DNA from 3 places in the Mesorhizobium sp. M0518 genome. Region 2 is predicted to be linked to each of the others. Evidence: predicted binding sites of a transcription regulator. Region 2 holds the regulator's gene; each other region holds the start of a gene.

Region 1 (5,289 bases), on a different contig from region 2:
CACCGGCGACCGTCTCATTGGCGGCTGGAGCATCGGCTGACGATCCCCCACCCAGCGCCAGCTTCTTGCGCGCCTCGGTCAATTCCTTCTCGAGCTTCTTGCGCTCTTCGAGCAGCGTCTCGACGCGCGCCGGCACATCGGCCGGCGAAATCTTGAGCACGGCCGCCGTCGCCTTCAAACGCCGGTCCTGCTCGTCGAGATGTTTGCGCGCGGCTTCGCCGGTCAGCGCCTCGATGCGGCGCACGCCGGCGGCGACCGCGCTGTCCGACACGACACGCACCAGGCCGATATCGCCGGTCGCCCGGACATGCGTGCCACCGCAGAGCTCGACCGAATAGGGCCGGTTGGCCTTGGCGCCGTGCACACCGGTGCCCATGGACACGACGCGCACTTCGTCACCGTACTTCTCGCCGAACAGCGCCATGGCGCCTTCGGCAATGGCATCGTCGACCGACATCAGGCGCGTGGACACCGGGCCGTTCTGCACGACGATCTCGTTGGCCATGCGCTCGACCTCTTCGAGATCCTCCGATGAAATGGGCTTGTTGTGCGAGATGTCGAAGCGCAGGCGCTCGGGCGCGACCAGCGAGCCCTTCTGCGCGACATGGCTGCCCAGCACCTCGCGCAGCGCCTCATGGATCAGATGCGTCGCGGAATGGTTGGCGCGCAGCCTCGAGCGTCTGGCATGGTCGACCTTCAGCTCGACGGCGGCACCGGTCTTGACCGTGCCGCTGGCAACCTTGCCGACATGCACGAACAGCCCGTCGGCCTTCTTCTGCGTATCCGAAACCTCGATCGAGAACCCCTCGCCGGAGATGACACCGGTGTCGCCCATCTGGCCGCCGGACTCGGCATAGAACGGCGTCTGGTTGACGACGATCGCCACCGCGTCGCCCTTGCCGGCGCTGTCGACGGTCTTGCCGTCCCTGACCAGCGCCTGGATGATGCCTTCGGCAGCTTCAGTCTCATATCCGAGGAACTCGGTGGCGCCGGCCTTCTCGCGCACGGAGAACCAGATGGTCTCGGTGGCCGCGTCGCCGGAGCCGGCCCAGTGCTTGCGCGCCTCGGCCTTCTGCTGCTCCATCGCATTGGTGAAGCCGGCAAGATCGACAGAGATGCTGCGCTGGCGCAGCGCGTCCTGCGTCAGATCGAGCGGGAAGCCATAGGTGTCGTAGAGCTTGAAGGCCGTCTCGCCATCCAGCATGTCGCCGGCATGAAGCGTTTCGGTCGCCTCCGAAAGCAGGCCGAGGCCGCGCACCAGCGTTTTGCGAAACCTGGTCTCCTCGAGCTTCAGCGTCTCGGTGATCAACTGTTCGCCGCGCAGCAGTTCCGGATAGGCCTGACCCATTTCGCGCACCAGCGCCGGCACCAGCTTCCACATCAGCGGTTCGTTGGCACCGAGCAACTGCGCATGACGCATGGCGCGGCGCATGATGCGACGCAGGACATAGCCACGGCCTTCGTTCGAAGGCAGCACGCCATCGGCGACCAGGAAGGAGGACGAGCGCAGATGATCGGCAATGACCCGGTAGGACGCGACAGTCTCCTTGTCGGGACCATGCCCGATCGCGGACGAGGCCGCGTCGATCAGGTGACGGAACAGATCGGTCTCGAAGACGCTTTCCACCCCTTGCAGGATGGACGCCATGCGCTCCAGGCCCATGCCGGTGTCGATCGAGGGGCGCGGCAGGTCGATCCGCTCCTCCTTCGTCACCTGTTCATACTGCATGAACACCAGGTTCCAGAATTCCAGGAAACGGTCGCCATCTTCCTCCGGGCTGCCGGGAGGACCACCCCAGATGTGCTCGCCGCGGTCGATGAAGATCTCCGAGCACGGCCCGCAGGGTCCGGTATCGCCCATCGCCCAGAAATTGTCCGATGTCGCGATGCGAATGATGCGGTCGTCGGAAAACCCGGCGATCTTCTTCCAGAAACCGGCCGCCTCGTCGTCCGTGTGATAGACGGTGACCAGCAGCTTGTCCTTGTTCAGCCCGAACTCCCTGGTGATCAGGTTCCAGGCAAGCTCGATGGCGCGCTCCTTGAAATAGTCGCCGAAGGAGAAATTGCCGAGCATCTCGAAGAAGGTCAGATGGCGTGCCGTGTAGCCGACATTGTCGAGATCGTTGTGCTTGCCGCCGGCGCGCACGCTCTTCTGGGCTGTCGACGCGCGCGAATAGGGCCGCTTCTCCAAACCGGTGAAGACATTCTTGAACTGCACCATGCCGGCGTTGGTGAACATCAGTGTCGGATCGTTGCGCGGCACCAGCGGGCTCGACGCGACGATCTCGTGACCCTCCTTGCGGAAGTAGTCGAGAAATGTCGACCGGATCTCGTTCACGCCACTCATGAATGCTGCCTTTTCGGAAGAGCCGCCGGCAAACCGGCGGAAATGGGCTCTGCGTTTTTAGAAGATTAGGACTTGGCCTTTTAGCCGCCGCGCCTCACCCTGTCCAGAAACACGGAATTGGTCCAATCCACGGCCTTTGCCGGCCGTTCGAACCGGCCTGTTTTCGCTGCCGAAACGCAAAACCGCCGGCACTGGGCCGGCGGTTTCGAAACGCAATAACGCGGAACTCAATTACCTAAGCCTGAGATAATAGAACGCGATTATGGCCGAACTCCGGCCGGCATCGCGCACGAAGCTGTTACATGGCGCCGGATTCTTCCTCGAAACCGTCGTCTTCGCCGCGCTCAGGGCCGCCATTCTCGAGGAATTTCTCGGCGATCAGCCCGGCATTCTGCCTGATCGACAACTCGATCTCGCGTGCCGTGTCGGGATTGTCACGCAGGAACAGCTTGGCATTTTCGCGGCCCTGGCCGAGACGCTGCGAATTATAAGAAAACCAGGCGCCAGACTTCTCGACAATACCGGCCTTGACCCCGAGATCGACCAGTTCGCCGGTTTTGGACACGCCCTCACCAAACATGATGTCGAATTCGACCACCTTGAAGGGCGGCGCCAGCTTGTTCTTGACCACCTTGACGCGGGTCTGGTTGCCGACAACCTCGTCGCGGTCCTTGATCGAGCCGATGCGGCGGATGTCAAGACGCACCGAAGCGTAGAATTTCAGCGCGTTGCCGCCCGTCGTGGTCTCGGGCGAACCAAACATGACGCCGATCTTCATGCGGATCTGGTTGATGAAGATGACCATGGTGTTGGAGCGCGAGATCGACGCGGTCAGCTTGCGCAGCGCCTGGCTCATCAAGCGGGCCTGCAGGCCCGGCAGCGAATCGCCCATCTCACCTTCAATTTCGGCGCGTGGCGTCAGCGCCGCGACCGAATCGACCACCAGCACGTCGATGGCGCCGGAGCGCACCAGCGTGTCGCAGATTTCCAGCGCCTGCTCACCGGTGTCGGGCTGCGAGATCAGGAGGTTTTCGAGATCAACGCCAAGCTTGCGGGCATAGACCGGATCGAGCGCATGCTCGGCATCGACGAAGGCGCAGATGCCGCCCTTCTTCTGGGCTTCCGCAACGGTGTGCAGCGCCAACGTCGTCTTGCCCGAGCTTTCCGGCCCGTAGATCTCGATGATGCGGCCGCGCGGCAAGCCACCAACACCAAGCGCGATGTCTAGGCCAAGCGAGCCGGTCGGCACCGTTTCAATCTCGACGACCTGATCGTTGGCGCCGAGCCGCATGATCGAGCCCTTGCCGAAAGCCCGCTCGATTTGCGACAGCGCCGCATCTAGAGCCTTTGATTTGTCCACTGCCTTGTCCTCTACCAGCCGCAAAGAATTCTGAGCCATGATACATCACCCCTTGGTCGTCAATGAAGGCCGGACAATCCGTAATCCCTGCCTATTTGTACCTTTTTTGTTCTCATTTGGCAAGAGGGGTCAAATATCTGAAAAACAAACAATATCCGGATTTGTTCTTTTTTTGTCCAAGGATTCGATCAGGGATGCACCACACGTTGGGCCAGACGGCTCGGTTGTTTTCGATCTGCCGAATCGCCGCCTTGCATGCGAAGCTCCGTCGCGTAGCCTAGCGCTTGTGCGGCTGGAATAACAAAGGTCATATCGCCGACATGCTGAAATCCACGAAAATACTGGCCGTAGGCGGCGCCCATATCGACCGGCGCGGCCAGGTGTCCGGCGCTTACGTGCCGGCTGCCTCCAATCCCGGCACGATGCGCGAGGATGTCGGCGGCGGCGTCTTCAACGCTTTGCGCAGCGCCGTGCGGCGCGGCGTCTCCGCGTCGCTCATGTCGGTTCGCGGCGGCGATGCCGCTGCCGACACCGTTTCGCGAGCCATTGCCGAGACAGGCATTACCGACCTGTCGGCGGTCTTCCTCGACCGCACGACGCCGAGCTACACGGCGCTGATCGACAGTGAGGGCGAGCTGATCGTCGGCTTTGCCGACATGGCGCTCTATGATTTGGCGTTTCCCAAGCAGATCAGGCGCTCCAAGGTGCGGGAGGTGATCGCTGGCGCCGATGCGATCCTGTGCGACGCCAATCTGCCCTCTTCGGCGCTGGAACGGCTGGTGGCGCTCGCCGCGGGCAAGCCGATTTTCGCCATTGCCATCTCGCCGGCCAAGGTGGTGCGGCTGATACCGGTGCTGAAGGAGCTCTCGCTCGTCTTCATGAACCGGCGCGAGGCCATGGTGCTGGCCGGCGTCGCCGCGACTGCCACGGAGCGCGAGGTCGTCGACGGGTTGCGATGCAGCGGCCTTGTCAGCGGCGTGGTGACGGCGGGCAGCGAGCCCATGCTGGGCTTCGATGAAGCCAGCGCCTTCTCGATCCTGCCGCCGCCGCCAAGAAAGGTCGCTGACGTCACCGGCGCTGGCGATGCGCTGGCGGGCGCTACGGTTGCTGCCTTGCTGCGTGGCCTGCCGCTGCGGGCAGCTCTGCGCGAAGGCATTGCCGGGGCGACGCTTGCCATCGAAAGCGCCAGCGCCGTTCCGGAGTTCACCGCGGCTGATTTCACTGAGGCATTGGCTCTTGTGCCGGATGCCAGGGAAGTGGCATGAGACCGGCGAATTCATAGTGCCGCGATGTTGCCTGATGTCCCGACGGACGCGCCGCATTCCGGATTGGAGACCCTGATGACCCCTGAGACCGCCGGCCCCTTCATCGACATCCACGCGCCGGTGGCGCAGGCCCTGGCGGCCGGCCGGCCGGTGGTGGCGCTGGAAAGCACCATCATCACCCATGGCATGCCCTACCCCGACAATGGCGCCATGGCGGCCGATGTCGAAAAGATCATCACCGACGGCGGCGCCGTGCCGGCGACCATCGCCGTGGTTGGCGGCCGCATCAAGATCGGGCTTTCGGACGGCGAGCGCGA
Region 2 (5,289 bases):
CCCGGTTTTCGAAGAGTGGACGCAAAAGACCGGCAAGCCGATCCTCGACGGCATCGGCGCCACCGAAATGCTGCACATCTTCATCTCCAACCGCTTCGATGACATGAGGCCTGCGTCGACCGGCAAGCCGGTGGGCGGCTATGAGGCGCGCATCGTCGATGACGAGATGCGCGAGGTGCCGCGCGGCACGACCGGCAGGCTGGCGGTGCGCGGCCCGACCGGCTGCCGCTACATGGCCGATGACAGGCAGAAGGAATATGTGCGCGACGGCTGGAACCTCACCGGCGACACCTTCACGCAGGACGAGGACGGCTTCTTCCATTTCGCCGCACGCTCCGACGACATGATCGTCAGCGCCGGCTACAACATCGCCGGTCCCGAGGTCGAGGCGGCGCTGCTGGCGCATCCGGACGTCGCCGAATGCGCGGTGATCGGTGCAGAGGACGCCGAACGCGGCCAGATCGTCGAGGCGCATGTCGTGCTGGTGCAGGGCGTCGCGCCCGACGCCCTCACCACCAAGCGCCTGCAGGACCATGTCAAGGCAACGATCGCGCCCTATAAATATCCGCGATCGGTAAAATTCATCGCCGCTCTGCCCAAGACCCAGACCGGAAAGATCCAGCGCTTCCGGCTGCGCACGGAGAAAATCAATTGAGCCAACCGTACGATCCGGCGTCCGAAGGCGCCCAGATGTCGTTCAAGGAGCGCATGTCCTACAGCGACTACCTGCACCTGGAGAAAGTGCTGGAGGCCCAGACGCCGCTGTCATCGGCGCATGACGAGATGCTGTTCATCATCCAGCATCAGACCTCCGAGCTCTGGATGAAGCTTGCTCTGCACGAGATTGGCGCCGCGATCCGTTCCATCCGCGCCGACCGGCTCGAGCCGAGCTTCAAGATGCTGTCGCGCGTTGCGCGCATCTTCGAGCAGCTGAACAATGCCTGGGACGTGCTGCGGACGATGACGCCCAGCGAATACACCGAGTTCCGCGACGCGCTCGGCCAGTCCTCGGGTTTCCAGTCCTGGCAGTATCGCGCCATCGAGTTCATGGCCGGCAACCGAAACCTGGCAATGCTCGGGCCGCACAAGCATCGGCCCGACCTGAGCGGGAAGCTGGAAGCGATCCTGGCCGAGCCGTCGCTCTATGACGAGGCACTGCTGCTTTTGGCGCGCAACGGATTCGACATCGGTGCCGATGCCAGGCGCACGGACTGGCGTGAGACGCGAACCGAGAATGAAGAGGTGCTGGTCGCCTGGCAGACCATCTACCGCGATCCGCAGCGCTACTGGATGTTCTACGAACTGGCCGAGAAGCTGGTCGACTTCGAGGACTACTTCCGCCGCTGGCGCTTCAACCACGTCACCACGGTGGAGCGCATCATCGGCCTGAAACGCGGCACCGGCGGCACGTCGGGTGCTTCGTATCTGAAGAAAATGCTCGAGGTCGTGCTGTTCCCGGAGCTGTGGACGGTCCGCACCCGGCTCTGACGTCGAAATGAAAACAGGCACACCGAGGGGACGCGCTGTGGCGGAAAACCCTTCGCGAACAACCGGGGACTGACCGACCATGAGTGGAATTCCTGATCTCGCCGCAGTCGAAGCGATGGATGCCACGGATCCGCTGCGGGCCATGCGCGACCGTTTCATTCTGCCGGAGGGGATGATCTATCTCGACGGCAATTCACTGGGGGCAGCGTCTCATGCCGTTTTCAGCGAGCTGCAGCAGGCGGCGACCCAAGAATGGGCCCAGGATCTCATCCGAGCTTGGAACACGGCCGGATGGTTCGAGATGCCAATCGAACTCGGCGACCAGCTCGGACGCCTGATAGGAGCCGCGGCCGGCCAGACCGTTGTCTGCGACACGACATCGACCAACATCTACAAGGTGCTGCACGCGGCGATGGAGATGCGGCCCGGCCGGTCGGCCATCGTCGCCGAAGGTGACAGTTTTCCCACCGACCTGTACATCGCCGAAGGCGTGGCCTCGACCCGGGATGGCGTCCTGCTGCGCCTCGCGGGTGTCGACGCGCCGACCATCGAAGAGCTGATCGACGAAAACGTCGCGGTGGTGCTGGTCAATCACGTCAATTACAAATCGGGTGAACTGCGCGACATGGCGGCGCTGACGCGCAAAGCTCATGCGGCCGGAGCGCTGATCGTCTGGGATCTTTGCCACACCGCCGGCGCCCTGCCCGTCGAGCTCGATCACGCAAATGCCGATTTCGCCATCGGCTGCACCTACAAGTACCTCAACGGCGGTCCGGGCGCACCGGCCTTCATCTATGCCGCGCAGCGCCACCACGGCGATATCAGCCAGCCGCTCAGCGGCTGGTGGGGCCATGCGCGGCCCTTTGCCTTCGAACGGGGTTATGTTGCCGGCACCGGCATCCGCCGCTTTTTGTGCGGCACTCAGCCGATCCTGTCGATGCGGGCGCTCAAAGGCGCGCTTGCCATCTGGAATGACGTCGACATGGCGGCATTGCGAAAGAAGAGTGTCGCGTTGACAGAACTGTTCATCCAGCTCGTCGAAGCCAGGTGCGGCGCCTACGGTCTCACGCTGGAGACCACCCGCGACGCGACCAGGCGCGGCAGCCAGGTGTCGTTCCTTCACGATCACGGCTATCAAATCATGCGGGCGCTGATCGAGCGCGGCGTCATCGGTGATTTTCGTGCGCCATCGACCATCCGTTTCGGCTTCACGCCGCTCTATGTCGGCTACAAGGATGTGTGGCTGGCGGTTGAGGTGCTGGAGGGTATTCTGCGCACGGGCGCATGGAAGGACCGCCGTTTCGCGGTCAAGGAAGCCGTTACCTGACGCAACGATCCCCGCGATCCACCGCCGCCGCCCTCACTGCCTGGCAGATGACGGAGGGCTGAATTTCCAGCCACAAATGCCAACAGACGTTGGCGTTTTGGCTCCGTTTCGTTCACGGCAAACGAACGTCCCGAAGATTGATATCGTCCTTTGTGGAGGTCGATAGACTGATAATGCCAAGCCTTGGGTCGAGGATGAGCCACAGGTCATTAACCATAATAATTTCAATGGGAACAGGCGCATCGCCGTGCCTAGCGCCTGTTGATCGCGACCCGCTGGCAAGCGCCAAATAATTTCAGCAGCCTTAACAAATTCATTAAACTTTAAACGGTTGCAGAACACAACTGGAACAGATAGGGTTTGTTCTGGGTTTGTTTTTCGATTCTGGTTTCAGGTAACCTGGGGGCCGCCATGCTGACGCGCAAGCAACATGAACTGCTGATGTTCATCCATGAACGCCTGAAGGAGAGCGGCATTCCGCCATCCTTCGACGAGATGAAGGAGGCGCTTGACCTTGCCTCCAAATCCGGGATTCATCGGCTGATCACCGCACTTGAGGAGCGCGGCTTTATTCGCCGGTTGCCCAACCGGGCACGCGCGCTGGAAGTGCTGCGATTGCCGGACTCGATCGCGCCCGGTCTCAACGCGGCAAAGAAGTTTTCGCCAAGCGTCATCCAGGGCAGTCTCGGTCAGGGTGGCGCCCTTGGCCGGCAGATCAAGCCGGCGCCTTCGCGGATGCCCTCGCCCGGCAATGATGACGATGCGGTCTCCGCCGTGTCGATCCCGGTCATGGGCCGTATCGCCGCCGGTGTGCCGATCGATGCCATCCAGCATCAGACGCATTCGATCTCGGTGCCGCCGGACATGATCATGGGCGGCGCCCACTATGCGCTGGAGGTCAAGGGAGACTCGATGATCGAGGCCGGTATCTTCGACGGCGACACCGTCATCATCCGCAATGCCGACACGGCGAGCCCCGGCGAGATCATCGTGGCGCTGGTCGATGAAGAGGAAGCGACGCTGAAGCGGTTCCGCCGCAAGGGCGCTTCGATTGCTCTCGAAGCCGCCAATCCGGCCTATGAAACCCGTATTTTCGGCCCGGACAGGGTCAAGGTGCAAGGCAAGCTCGTCGGCCTGATCCGCCGCTACTGAGGCGGCTGTGGGTTGGCCGCTGGCTTCTCCGGTTTCTTGAAGGGTGCCAGCCCCCTTGCCTCACGAGAGTATTTGCGTTGCGTGTGCCAGGGCCGATATGGGCTGTCCACCGCGAAGCTGATCGTCGCCGGCGTGGTCGCCGATTGGCGATCGAAGAAGACCGCGGCACTGCCTTTGCGAGCCAGTTGCCGCTTGGTGATGACGAGAACCAGCGGATTGTGACAGGCGTCATACGCGGTGGCGTCATTGATGACGATCAGCTCGGCGAAGCCGCAGGCTTTCCAGGCGTCCTTGCGGTCCTCGACATAGGCAATGATCGCACCGGACATGTGCCTGGCCACGCAAACGCCTGAGGAGCAATAGAACGGCGATCCCAGCGGCAGATCAACGGCATCCGCGACATCGAATTGCCCATCGCTGTTGTCGAACACCTCTGGCACGACGATGGTTTCTGATGTCAGGGCGCGTTTCCAGTTGTCGACGGTGTATTCGTTCGGCCGTTCCCGGCTGACGGCAAGCTCGCCGCCACCGATCGGCAACGCCACCAGCCGGGCGTCTTCCGAGATTAGCACATCCGGCGTGCGCGTATCCGAGACGGTCAGCAAGCCTGCCAGCGCGAATGGCAGAGCAGCGAGCCGCAGCCAAGTTGTCGCCATTGTCGCGATGACCAGGGCAATTGCCACCAACAGGACCGACTGCTGCGAAATCAGCCCGACCCCATCGACAGGCGAACGCTCGGAGATCCAGCCTGATATGGCGATCATCATCGTCAGGCCCTTACCCATCAGGTAGAGAGCCGGCCAATCCAATCCGAAAGGCATCAACAGCGCGCTGGCGACGGCCAGGAACATGACGACGGTGACGATCGGCATTACCGCGAGATTGGCAAACAGGCTGAGCGGCGAGACACGCTGAAAATGCCAGATGGCAAACAGCGTCGTCGCGCTTCCCGCGATGATCGAGGTCATGGCAAGGCCGGTTGCCGCCAGCAGGAATTTTCGCGTCAGGAAACCGGGCACGGATCGCTTTGGCGGCGGCGGTCTTGCTTTTCCCGCGCGGTGATCCGCCCAGCCGGCATAGGCGCCGACCAGAGCCGCGGTCGCGGCGAACGACATCTGAAAACTCGGGCCGACCACCTCATGCGGCGACACCACGATGACGGCGATCGCCGAGATCGCCAGATTGCGCATGGTGAGTGCTGCTCGATCGAACAGCACGGCAATCAGCATCACCGCCAGCATGATGAAGCTGCGCTCGGCGGCAACGACGACTCCCGAGATGATGAGATAGGCCGCGATCGAGAACAGTGCGGCGGCGGCGGC
Region 3 (5,289 bases), on a different contig from region 2:
CGAGCGCCTGTGCGTCGACGGCAGGCAATGCCCGCGTCAGTCCCTCGACGGGGGCGTTGGTCTCGATCGAGCGCTTCAGCGCGTCGAGGCTGGCAAAGTCGAAATGCGCGGTGCGCCACTGCAGCACCTTCACCGGATCGAAATCGTGGCCTTCGATCTTCTTGATCAGCTCTTCGTCCAGCGGGTCGACCTGGCCGGTGACGCCGAACGTACCGTCACGCAGATGCCGGCCGGCGCGGCCGGCGATCTGGCCGAGCTCGGCCGCGGTCAGGTTGCGATACTGGAAGCCGTCGAACTTGCGGTTCTGGGCGAAGGCGACGTGGTCGAGATCGAGGTTGAGACCCATGCCGATGGCATCGGTGGCGATGAGGTAGTCGACATCGCCGGACTGGAACAGCGCCACCTGGGCGTTGCGGGTGCGCGGCGAGAGCGCGCCGAGCACGACGGCGGCACCGCCCTGCTGGCGGCGGATCAGCTCGGCGATGGCGTAGACCTCGTCGGCGGAAAAGGCGACGATCGCCGTGCGCCGCGGCAGGCGGGTCAGCTTCTTGGAGCCGGCATAGGCAAGATGCGACAGCCTCGGCCGCGTCACCACCGAGACACCCCTCAGCAGGCGCTGCAGAATGCCATGCATGGTGGCTGCACCGAGCAGCAGCGTTTCCTGGCGGCCGCGCAGATGCAGGATGCGGTCGGTGAAGATGTGGCCACGCTCGAGGTCGCCGGCGAGCTGCACTTCGTCGATGGCGACGAAGGCGGCGTCGGTCTCGCGCGGCATGGCCTCGACAGTGCAGACCGAATATCTGGCGCCCGGCGGCTGGATCTTTTCCTCGCCGGTGATCAGCGCCACTTTGTGGGCGCCGACCTTTTCGCAGACACGGGCGTAGACCTCGCGCGCCAGCAGCCTGAGCGGCAGGCCGATGATACCACTCTCATGCGCCACCATGCGCTCGATGGCGAGATGGGTCTTGCCGGTGTTGGTCGGCCCGAGCACGGCGGTCACGTCGCGGCCCGACAGGATCAGCGGCTCTGTGTGTTTGGGCTGGATGTTCATCAACCTAGAATAAGGCTTCCGGGACCTGGAGATAAGGCTTCTGGCCTCTGGTTGTCGGGAGCGTGCCTCAAATGGCGCGTATGACAGGCGACACATAGGGATTTCGGGCGCGAAGCGAAAGCGGAATGTTCCGTCGGCGGCGAGAAGGTGGTTTTGTCAAGCTTTCAATCGGCTGCGGATTAACGGATAGAACGAGTCTGGAACGAATCGGCGACGAATCAGTGACTCCTGCAGATTCAGCTTTTGTTCACGGCTACATGTGGATTTCGCGACCGCGAGTCGCACCACATGCTGAATCGCTGAACTGGCCCGTTTGATGCTAAGAGGGCGTTGCCGTTAACCTTTGCCTGGAAACAATCACGGTGGCTTGGCGCGCCTCGACCAACATTATGAAATTGTTGATCTTTCTTAACCTGCGTTAAGCAGTTGGGCAGGCGATTCCGGCTGTCGTCGTTAACGTTCAGCTCATAGCCGGAACGAATCGGCGACGAATCGGCGATGGCGTAATTTTCCCGATTTGTTCACCTCAATATCTTGTGTTGTGAACAGTTTATCCACCGAGAATCCACAGGTTGCCAGGGAGCTTTTGCACAGGGCTGCTGCCGGCTGTTAACCTTCGCGTGCCGAATTGGGTCAGCTACGGTCGCGAGCACGTCAAAGGGACCGTGCCGGAAACGGGCCGGTGTGCCGGCCCGTCGATCTCCTACATCGCCACGTCGTCAGGCGAAGTATTGGCCACCGTTGGCCGTGATGGTCGAGCCGGTGATGAAGCCGGCATCTTCGGATGCGAGGAAGACTACGCAGCGCGCGATCTCTTCCGGTTCGCCGAGGCGACCGACGGGGATTTGCGGGATGATGCGGTCGTTGAGCACCCTCTCGTCGATCGCCTTGACCATCTCGGTGGCGATGTAGCCAGGGCAGATGACGTTGACGGTGATGCCCGCGCGGGCTCCCTCTTGAGCGAGGGCTTTGCTGAAACCGATGTCGCCAGCCTTCGCGGCGGAATAGTTGACCTGGCCGGCCTGGCCTTTCTGGCCGTTGATCGACGAGATGGTGATGACGCGGCCGAACTTGCGGTCGCGCATGCCGCTCCACAGCGGATGCGTCATGTTGAAGACGCCGGACAGGTTGGTGTCGATGACCTCTTTCCACTGCTCGCGCGTGATCTTGTGGAACATGGCGTCGCGGGTGATGCCGGCATTGTTGACCAGCACCGAGACCGGGCCGAGATCGGCCTCGACCTGCTTGATGCCGGCCGCGCAGGAATCATAGTCGGCGACCGACCATTTGTAGACCGGAATGCCGGTCTCGGCCTTGAATTTCGCCGCTGCGGCGTCATTGCCGGCGTAGTTCGCGGCAACCGAATAGCCGACGGTCTTCAATGCGATCGAGATCGCCGCCCCGATGCCGCGCGATCCGCCTGTGACGATTGCTACCTTGGTCATGCATTTCCCCTTTTTTTGATACCGCCCTGTTGTCGGGCTTGGCAGGCACTGGATACAGAACGGGCGGCTCGCGCCGCCCGGTTAGTGAGTTCTTCAGAGTGCTTCGATACACATGGCGACGCCCATGCCGCCGCCGATGCACAGGGTAGCGAGACCCTTCTTGGCGCCGCGCCGGCGCATCTCGAAGACCAGCGTGTTGAAGACACGGGCGCCGGAAGCACCGATCGGGTGGCCGATGGCGATGGCGCCGCCATTGACGTTGACGATCGAGGGGTCCCAGCCCATGTCCTTGTTGACGGCGCAGGCCTGCGCGGCAAAGGCCTCGTTGGCCTCGACCAGGTCGAGATCGCCGACCGACCAGCCGGCCTTTTCCAAGGCCTTGCGCGATGCTGGGATCGGGCCGGTGCCCATGATCTGCGGATCGACGCCGGCGGTTGCCCAGGACACGATGCGTGCCAGCGGGGTGATGCCGCGCCTCACCGCTTCCGCCTCGCTCATCAGCAGCGCGCCGGCGGCACCGTCATTGATGCCGGAGGCGTTGGCGGCGGTCACCGTGCCGTCCTTGTCAAAGGCCGGCTTCAGCTTGGTCATGGCGTCGAGCGTGGCGCCATGGCGGATGTATTCGTCCTGGTCGACAATGGTGTCGCCCTTCTTGCCCTTGAGTGTGACGGCGACGATCTCGTCCTTGAACTTGCCGGCCTTTTGCGCGGCCTCGGCCTTGTTCTGCGAAGCCAGCGCAAACTGATCCTGGTCTTCGCGGGTGATCTGGAACTGACGTGCCACGTTTTCGGCGGTGTTGCCCATGTGATAACCGTTGAAGGCATCCCACAGCCCGTCCTTGATCATGGTGTCGATCAACTTGAAGTCGCCCATCTTGACGCCGGCGCGCAGGTGCTGGGCATGGGTCGAAAGCGACATCGATTCCTGGCCGCCGGCGACGATGACCTTGGCATCGCCGGTGGCGATCTGCTGCATGCCGAGCGCAATGGCACGCAGGCCCGAGCCGCAAACCTGATTGAGGCCCCAGGCTGTGGTTTCCTTGGGCAAGCCAGCATTGATCGATGCCTGGCGGGCCGGGTTCTGGCCTTGCGCGGCGGTCAGCACCTGGCCGAGGATGACCTCGTCGACCTCGCCTGGTTCGACACCGGCACGTGACAGCAATTCCCTGATGACAACGGCACCGAGCTCATGCGCCGGGGTGGCGGCAAAGGCGCCGTTGAAGGAGCCGACCGGCGTGCGCGCCGCGCTGGCAATGACGATGGAAGCGGACATTTTCTTCTCCAGACTTCAAGGGTGTCGTTCTGTCGTTAGGGACTTTTCTTGCCCTTTCCCAACCCCAAGTCAAACCGGAAATAGGCAGGGCGCCCATGCGCCGCAAGCAGGTCGTGCCTTGCCATGGCGGCCATTCGTCCATTGCTGCGCAGCATATTTTGCCTGCTATGCAGCATTTAGTGATCCCGCACTGCACAAACTGCTTGGAATTGTGAAGCTTTTGCGCATATCCTCAAAAAAAAGGCACAATCGTTATCGGCGGCTTGCTCAGAGGCGCGCCGGTGTCCCCGGGAGGATGTAGATGGCCGCTAAAGACGATCCGATCATCATCAAGAAATACGCCAATCGCCGCCTCTACAACACCGGCACCAGCACCTATGTGACGCTCGAGGACCTCGCCGAGATGGTCAAGAAGGGCGAGGAGTTCACCGTCCAGGACGCCAAGACCGGCGACGACATCACGCATCCGGTGCTGACCCAGATCATCTTCGAACTGGAGAACAAGGACGGGCAAAACATGCTGCCGATCCCGTTCCTGCGCCAGCTCATCGCTTATTACGGCGACCAGATGCAGATGATCGTGCCGAGCTTCCTCGAACAGTCGATGCTCGCCTTTTCCAAGGAGCAGGAGCGCTTTCGCGAGCAGATGAAGGGGGCGATCGGCAAGTCGCCGCTCGACATGATGAAGATCACTACGCCGATCAAGGCGCTGGAGGAACAGACACGCCGCAACATGGAAATGTTCCAGAATGCGATGCGGCTGTTCACGCCGTTCCCGCCCGCTGGCTCTACGCCGGCGGCTGCGCCAACGCCCGAGCCGGCCAGGAAGGAAACGGCTGACAAGCCCGACGACCTTCAGGAGCTGAAGGACCAGATCGCGGCCATGCAGCGCAAACTCGACACGATGTCGTGAGCGCCTGGCGCTCTCGCGATCTTACGGCAGTATTCCCTCGTAGCGGCCGCGCGGCCGGATAAGGCCTCCGCCTGTTATCTGTTCGACCGTGTGCGCTGCCCAGCCGACGCTGCGTGCGAGCGCAAACAGGCGGAACGGCGTATCGCGCGGCAAGCCAAGACTGCGCGTCAGCGCGGCCAGCCCAAAGTCGATGTTGGGAAGCGCGCCGGTCGCCGCAAAGGCAGCGTCGCGCAGCGACGATAGTGTGCCGTCAACCTCGATCACCGACAGAAGCGCTGCCCCTCGGGGGTCGCCGTCGGGATAGAGCTGATGACCGAACCCCGGCAGCGGCCGGTCATGGCTGAGCCAGCGCCGAATCGCCGCATCGGCGCCATGCCGCGCAGCATCCTCGGCCAGTTGCATCACCGCCTCGCCGGCGCCGCCATGGCGAGGGCCTGACAGCGTCGCGAGCCCCGCCAGCAGGCAAGCGGCCAGCGGCGCGCCGGTGGAGGCTGCGACGCGCGCGGCGAAGGTCGATGCATTCAGCTCATGATCGGCAAGCAGGACAAGCGCGCGGCGGATCGCATCTGCGCCGCCGGCATCCACCGACCAGTCCTGCGCAAGCCGCT

The links. Region 2 encodes LexA, which represses DNA repair genes until DNA is damaged. Its sites were predicted from a motif close to TGTTCNNNNTGTGTTCNG; they were not measured.
Region 1: a site for LexA is predicted at 3,804-3,821, ahead of recA (recombinase RecA). Genes of this name have one in related genera too.
Region 3: a site for LexA is predicted at 1,239-1,256, ahead of NKI66_RS00895 (helicase-related protein). Genes of this name have one in related genera too.

What each region holds. Positions count from the first base shown of each region.
Region 1 is NZ_JAMYQY010000005.1:306,651-311,939, forward strand. Features, by position in the region: gene alaS (alanine--tRNA ligase) at 1-2,347, opposite strand, end outside; gene recA (recombinase RecA) at 2,646-3,746, opposite strand; gene NKI66_RS10035 (carbohydrate kinase family protein) at 4,028-4,972, shown strand; gene NKI66_RS10040 (pseudouridine-5'-phosphate glycosidase) at 5,048-5,289, shown strand, end outside.
Region 2 is NZ_JAMYQY010000019.1:95,184-100,472, reverse strand. Features, by position in the region: gene NKI66_RS24765 (AMP-binding protein) at 1-655, shown strand, start outside; gene kynA (tryptophan 2,3-dioxygenase) at 652-1,488, shown strand; gene kynU (kynureninase) at 1,568-2,815, shown strand; gene lexA (transcriptional repressor LexA) at 3,227-3,967, shown strand; gene NKI66_RS24745 (ComEC/Rec2 family competence protein) at 3,961-5,289, opposite strand, start outside.
Region 3 is NZ_JAMYQY010000001.1:172,665-177,953, reverse strand. Features, by position in the region: gene NKI66_RS00895 (helicase-related protein) at 1-1,051, opposite strand, end outside; gene phbB (acetoacetyl-CoA reductase) at 1,771-2,496, opposite strand; gene NKI66_RS00885 (acetyl-CoA C-acetyltransferase) at 2,590-3,768, opposite strand; gene phaR (polyhydroxyalkanoate synthesis repressor PhaR) at 4,070-4,681, shown strand; gene NKI66_RS00875 (citrate/2-methylcitrate synthase) at 4,703-5,289, opposite strand, start outside.